DNA from 3 places in the Micromonospora sp. WMMD734 genome. Region 2 is predicted to be linked to each of the others. Evidence: predicted binding sites of a transcription regulator. Region 2 holds the regulator's gene; each other region holds the start of a gene.

Region 1 (2,263 bases), 4.8 Mb from region 2:
TTCACAACGGCAAGACCCGTCACGCCGGCAGGCATCTCCAGGCCGGTGGGGCCTCGCGTACCGGCAGGTTCCTGCGTACCGGCAGGTCTCTCCAGGCCGGTGGGGCCTCGCGTACCGGCAGGTTCCTGCGTACCGGTGGGGCCGGTCGACCCGGTAGGGCCCTTCGCGTCGTAGATCCCCGCCGCGACCGGGAACCTCATGGTCGGGGAAGCACCGGGGGCGCAGTCCTCCGGAGCGTCCAGGACGATCACCGCCAGCCCCAGCAGAACGGCCACCAGTGCCGCACGCAGCAGGGTCGCCCCACCCGGCCGACGCGGCCAGCGGAACGGTCGTAGCGAGCCGTGACCGTCCGCGCCGCTGGCCGCCATGCTCCACCTCCGCTGTCCACCGGGACGCCGCGGTGGCGTCCCGGCTCAGCAGGTTAGGCGGAAACTGCACACCTCACGAGCCGTCGTCCACAGCCTGTGGACAACGGCTCGCCCTGTGGAAAACCCCACCCCGCCCGCCACCCCGGCCCAGCTCGGTGATCAAGAGCTTTGCGTCAGCTGATCAAGAGGTTTACGTCATCCGTAGAGATCAACTTGACGTAAACCTCGGGTGGCCGGGGGTGGGGGTGGGGGTGGGGGGAGGGAGGGGTTAGGAGGAGGTGCTGGGGGCGGGGGACTTGGTGGGGCTGGGGGAACCGGAGCCGGACGACGGCGAGCCGGAGGCCGAGGACCCGCCCGAGCTGGGCGACGAGCCCGAGCTGGACGAGCCCGAGCTGGACGACGAGCCGGAACCGGAGGAGTCTCCGCCGGACGAGGAGCCCTCCGACTTCGTCGGCTTCGCCGCGCCGCTCTTGCCCTCGCTGCCGGAGGCCCGGGAGTCGGTGCGGTAGAAGCCGGAGCCCTTGAACACGACCCCGACCGAGTTGAAGACCTTGCGCAGCCGCCCCTCGCACGCGGGGCACTCGGTCAGCGGCTCGTCGGAGAACGACTGCACCGCCTCGAGCTGGTGGCCGCACGCGGTGCAGGCGTACTGGTACGTGGGCACGTTCTCCTCCGGATCTGGTACGGCCGGTTGGCACTCGACGTATTCGAGTGCCAATGGTGCGTCATCGGACCCGGGTTCGTCCAGCGGACGTGATCGTCATCCGCCCGCCGGGCGTCCGTGCACCCCGGCCCGCCAGCTGCGGACCACACTCCACCAGTGGCCCCGACATCGGCCCGGGCTCCGACATCGTGCCGGACCACCACATCGACCGGCCCGCAACCGGCCGAAGCCCACGACACCGCCGACCGGCCCGCACCCGGCAGAAGCCCACGACATCGCCGGCCGGCCCGCACCCGGCCGAAGCCCACACATCAGCCGACCCGCACCCGCCGACGCCCCGACATCGAGCCGACCACAGCATCGAGCCCGACCACAGCATGAACCCGACCACAGCATGAACCCGACCACAGCATCGACCCGGACCACGGGGTCAACCCACCACATGATCGACGGGGCCGGGCGGCGGGAGCGTGAGCAACCCGTCCGCCGGGGTGAGCGCGGCGCCCACCGGCCGGTCGTGCGGCTGGCCGGGCAGCTCCGGGAGCAGTTCGCCGTCGTGTAGCAGCGCCACGGTCAGGGTGGTCGCCGGCACCCGGGCCAGGGCCCGGTCGTAGGAGCCGCCGCCCCGACCCAGCCGCAGCCCGCGCCGGTCCACCGCCAGCGCGGGCACCACCACCAGGGAGGCCCCGACGATCGCCGCCCGCCCCCGCCAGGGTCCGTCCGGTTCGCGCATGCCCCGGCCGGCGGCGACCAGGGTGTCCGGTCCGGCGTACGGGGCCCAGTCCAGGTCGAGGTCGTCGCACAGCACCGGCAGCAGCAGTTCCGCCCCGGCCGGCAACGCGGCCCGCAGCACGTCGGGCAGGTCGGGGCCGCCCGGCTCGGAGCCGACCGGCACGTACCCGGTCATCCTGGTCGGCCGCAGCCGGCGTACCAGTGCGGTCAGCTCGGCCTGCACGCGCGCCGCAGCGGCGGCCCGCTGTGCTGCGGTGAGCGCCCGGCGGCGGGCGAGCAGCGCGGTCCGTGTCTCGCGTTTGGCCGCGTGGGCGACGTCCGCTCCATCAGAAAAATCGGGCACGCAACACTCCTGACGCAACGCTGTCAAATCGGTTGCTCTGTGTCAGCATCGCAGGAACGGGCCTGGAACTTCCGGGGGGACAGCGTTGACGCTACGCGGGCGGTTGACGGCGGCCTTCCTCACGGTGGTGCTCGGTCCGGTGCTGCTCGGCGCGGT
Region 2 (2,263 bases):
TGGCCGAGGAAGGTGCGCTGCACCGACTGCACCTCGCCCCGGCCGCCGCACGCCTCGCAGGTCGCCAGGTGGGTGCCGGCCGCGGTGCCCGCTCCGGAGCAGGTGGTGCAGAGCACGGCGGTGTCCACCGTGATCGGGGCTTCGACGCCGAAGGCGGTCTCGTGCAGGTCCAGTTCCAGCCGCAGGATCGCGTCGGCACCGGGCCGGGTACGCGGCCGGGGACCCCGCGAGCCACCGGCCGCACCGCCGAAGAAGGCGTCCATGATGTCCTGGAAGCCGACGAACGGGCCCGCCCCGCCGGGGCCGCCCGGGCCGCCGGCGCCCCCGCCGCCCGGGGCGAGCGGGTCGCCGCCCAGGTCGACGATCTGCCGCTTCCGGTCGTCCGAGAGGACCTCGTACGCGGCGTTGATGTCCTTGAACTTCTCCTGTGCCTCCGGGTCCGGATTGACGTCCGGGTGGAACTGCCGCGCCAGCTTGCGGTAGGCGCGCTTGATCTCGTCGTCGGAGGCTTCCCGGCTCACCCCGAGAATGCCGTAGTAGTCCCTGGCCACTGCGTTCCGTGTCCTCATGTTCGTCTCGCGTTTGCGCCGGTCGGCGGCCGGAGCCGGCCGCCGGCCCGGACTGGTCAGTTCTGGGCCAGCAGCTCGCCCACGTAGCGTGCCACGGCCCTGACCGTGGCGATGGTGCCGGGGTAGTCCATCCGGGTCGGGCCGAGCACGCCCAGCCCACCGACGATGGTGGTGCCCGGGCCGTACCCGGTGCTGACCACCGAGGCGGCCCGGAGATTGTCGACCTCGTTCTCGTCGCCGATCAGCACCCGGGTGGTGCTCGGCTGCGCCTCGCCGATCAGCTTGAGCAGCACGACCTCCTCTTCGAGCGCCTCCAGGATGGGTCGCAGCGAGCCCTGGAAGTCGAGTAGGCCACCCCGGGTGAGGTTGGCGGTGCCGGCCAGCGCCAGCCGCTCCTCGGTGCGTTCCACCAGGGTCTCCAGCAGCACCGTGGACAGGGTGGTCATCGCGCCGCGCAGGTGTGGCGCACTCTCGTCGACGAGCGCCTGCACCAGCGGCGGAGTGTCGGACAACCGACTCCCGACCAGTTTCTCGTTGACCAGCCGGCGCAGGTCGAGGACGTCGTCGGCGGGCACCGGCGCGGCCAACTCGACCAGCCGCTGTTCGACCCGCCCGGTGTCGGCGATCATGACCAGCATCAGCCGGGTGGTGGAGATCGGCACCAGTTCCAGGTGGCGCACCGACGAGCGGGCCAGCGACGGGTACTGCACCACGGCGACCTGTCGGGTGAGCTGTGCCAGCAGGCGTACGGTGCGGTGCACCACGTCGTCGAGGTCGACCGCGCCGACCAGGAAGCGCTCGATGGCCCGGCGTTCGGCCGGGCTGAGCGGCTTGACCCGGGAGAGCCGGTCGACGAAGAGGCGGTAGCCCCGGTCGGTGGGGACCCGGCCGGCGCTGGTGTGCGGCTGCCGGATGTAGCCCTCCTCCTCCAGGACCGCCATGTCGTTGCGGACCGTCGCCGGGGAGACCCCGAGCTGGTGCCGCTCGACGAGCGTCTTGCTGCCGACGGGCTCCTGCGTGGCGACGTAGTCCTCGACGATCGCCCGCAGCACGGCGAGTTTGCGGTCGTCGAGACCCATCTCCCACCTCCTGACGCACGTCGCCCCGGGCGCTTGCGCACCCGGGCAAGCACTCTGGCACTCGACTGTAGCGAGTGCCAGTCTACGTCGGCAGTACCGCCGCCGCGATGATCAGGACGGACCGTCGGTGCGCCCGCCCCGGCGGATCCCGGCGCTGACGCAGCGTCGAGGCCAACCTCACCAGTGTCGCTCTGGTGCACCCTTGCCGGCAGCCCCTACCGTGGCGGGCATGACTGAACCACCTCGCCCGCCCGGCGCGGGGGACGGCTATCCGCCGGACCCGAACGCTGGCCAGGGCTCGCCATACGAGCCGCCCACCGCACCACTGTCCGGCGCTCCGGGGGCGGGCGGGTATCCCCCGCCCGGCGGGTATCCGCCGCCCACCGGTGACCAGCCGCCGGCGGGTGGCTACCCCCCGCCGGGTGGCTACCCCCCGCCCGGCGCGGGTGGTTATCCCCAGCCCGGCGGCGGATATCCGACCGGCGGCACCTACGGTGCACCGGGCGGCGGCTACGCCAACAGCGAGGACAAGACCTGGACGCTGGTCGCACACTTCGGCGGGGCCGCCGGTGCGCTGATCAGCTTCGGCCCGCTCGGCTTCGTCGCCCCGCTGAT
Region 3 (2,263 bases), 6.6 Mb from region 2:
TAGCGCCGGACCGGGCCGACCGGGGCCTCGGCCGTACCGGTGCCGGTCAACCGGTGGACGGCGACCGGCTCGCGGTCGGCGGGATGGTCGGCGGGCGAACCGTCCGCCGGCCGCCGCCGGTCGGCGGGCCCCGACCGCAGGACGGTCGCCCGGCGGGGCACCCCGGCGAGCGCGCCGCACCACAGGGCCGCCTCGACCAGGTCCCCGTCGACGCTCACCCACTCCGCCTCGGCGTCGGCCGGGATCAACGCGTGGTCGATGCCGGGGGCCACCTTCACCACCGTGTGCGGCACCCGCGCCGCCAGCCCGGTGACGAAGTCCCACGGCGGCGAGTAGGCGTCCGGGTCGAAGATCCGCCGGCCGGTGCCGGTCCGCCGCCGGGCCGGATCGCAGAAGACCGCGTCGACCCGGGTCACGTCGAAGGCCGTCGCGTCGCCGCACTCCACGGTGAACATCCCGGCCAGCCCGGCGGCCCCGGCGTTCGCGGCGGCCAACGCGGCGGTGACGGGGTCGGCCTCCACGCCGTACACCCGGATGCCGGCGCGGGCGGCGGCGAGCGCGTCGGCACCGAGGCCGCAACCCAGGTCGGCGAGGGTGCGCACCCCGGCGGCGGCGAGCCGGGCGGCCCGCCGGTCGGCGACCACCCGGCGGGTGGCCTGCTCCAGGCCGGGGCGGGTGAGGAACATCCCGGCCGCCTCCGGGCCGAACTTGCCGACCGCCCGGCGGCGCAGCTCGGCCTGGGTCAGCGCGGCGGCGGCCAGCCCGGGCGGCACCCCGCGCGAGCGCAGCGCCGCCGCCGCGACCAGCGGGTCGCCGCCGGCCACCCCGGCCGCCGCGGCGAGCACGGCCGACCCCTCGGCGGTACGCAGCGCGGCGAACTGGTCGAGATCCACCCGCCCATTGTCCGGCCCGGCCGGTGGATCGATCCAGTCGGGCCGACGGTGCGGTGTCCGGCCGGTGTCGTCACCGCACCATGGCCACCATTGAGTTGATCATCGCCGGGCGGGGCCGGGGCGCGCGACGGGAGCCGACACGGAGGGTGGCAGATTGGCACTCTCCTTGACGGAGTGCTAGCCGAGGAATAACCTGCGATTAGCACTCTCACCCCGAGGGTGCCAGCGTCCGGGCCATCCGGTCCGGGTGCTGAACGCCAGGCGGACCGGCACCCGCGACGACGGCCCCGCCCGGTGGCATGTGGCAGATTGACGCTGGTCGGACTCTCGGCCGGCAACGAAACCAAGTACCCCAGGAGGGTATGCCCGTGACTACCGCGACCAAGGTTGCGATCAAGCCGCTCGAGGACCGGATCGTGGTCCAGGCGAACGAGGCTGAGACCACCACGGCGTCGGGCATCGTGATCCCCGACACCGCCAAGGAGAAGCCGCAGGAGGGCACCGTCCTCGCCGTCGGCCCCGGCCGGATCGACGACAAGGGCAACCGCGTGCCGCTCGACGTCAAGGTCGGCGACACCGTCCTCTACTCGAAGTACGGCGGCACCGAGATCAAGTACGCCGGCGAGGAGTACCTGGTGCTCTCCGCCCGCGACGTTCTCGCGGTCATCGAGAAGTAACCAACCGATTCCCGTGTCGTCGCCCCGGTCCGGCTCGCCGGGCCGGGGCGACGACGCTTCGAAGGGACATTCATGGCGAAGATCCTGAGCTTCTCGGACGACGCCCGGCACCTGCTGGAGCACGGTGTCAACGCCCTCGCGGACGCGGTCAAGGTCACCCTCGGCCCGCGCGGGCGCAACGTCGTCCTGGACAAGAAATTCGGTGCGCCGACGATCACCAACGATGGTGTGACCATCGCCAAGGAGATCGAGCTCACCAACCCGTACGAGAACCTCGGCGCGCAGCTGGTCAAGGAGGTGGCGACGAAGACCAACGACGTCGCCGGCGACGGGACCACCACCGCGACCGTGCTGGCCCAGGCGATGGTCCGCGAGGGCCTGCGCAACGTGGCCGCCGGGGCCAACCCGACCGGCCTCAAGCGGGGCGTCGACGCGGCGGCCACCAAGGTCTCCGAGGCGCTGCTCGGCCGGGCCGTCGAGGTGGCCGACAAGAAGTCGATCGCGCACGTCGCGACGATCTCGGCGCAGGACGCCACCATCGGTGAGCTGATCGCCGAGGCGATGGAGCGGGTCGGCCGCGACGGTGTCATCACCGTCGAGGAGGGCTCCACCCTGACCACCGAGCTGGAGGTGACCGAGGGTCTCCAGTTCGACAAGGGCTTCATCTCGCCGAACTTCGTCACCGACTCGGAG

What was found. The regulator HrcA, encoded in region 2, represses chaperone genes, less so after heat shock. The targets are predictions, from matches to a motif close to GGTTNGCACNCTCNNNNNGAGNGTGCNAACC.
Region 1: the regulator HrcA is predicted to act here: its motif matches at 1,058-1,088, upstream of ACN267_RS20565 (FmdB family zinc ribbon protein).
Region 3: the regulator HrcA is predicted to act here: its motif matches at 1,091-1,121, upstream of groES (co-chaperone GroES).

What each region holds. Positions count from the first base shown of each region.
Region 1 is NZ_JBMHMK010000001.1:4,825,351-4,827,613, reverse strand. It holds gene ACN267_RS20565 (FmdB family zinc ribbon protein) at 637-1,032, opposite strand; gene ACN267_RS20560 (5-formyltetrahydrofolate cyclo-ligase) at 1,463-2,107, opposite strand; gene ACN267_RS20555 (diguanylate cyclase) at 2,193-2,263, shown strand, end outside.
Region 2 is NZ_JBMHMK010000001.1:29,108-31,370, reverse strand. It holds gene dnaJ (molecular chaperone DnaJ) at 1-551, opposite strand, end outside; gene hrcA (heat-inducible transcriptional repressor HrcA) at 626-1,648, opposite strand; gene ACN267_RS00195 (DUF4870 domain-containing protein) at 1,878-2,263, shown strand, end outside.
Region 3 is NZ_JBMHMK010000001.1:6,642,806-6,645,068, forward strand. It holds gene ACN267_RS29050 (THUMP-like domain-containing protein) at 1-893, opposite strand, end outside; gene groES (co-chaperone GroES) at 1,256-1,570, shown strand; gene groL (chaperonin GroEL) at 1,643-2,263, shown strand, end outside.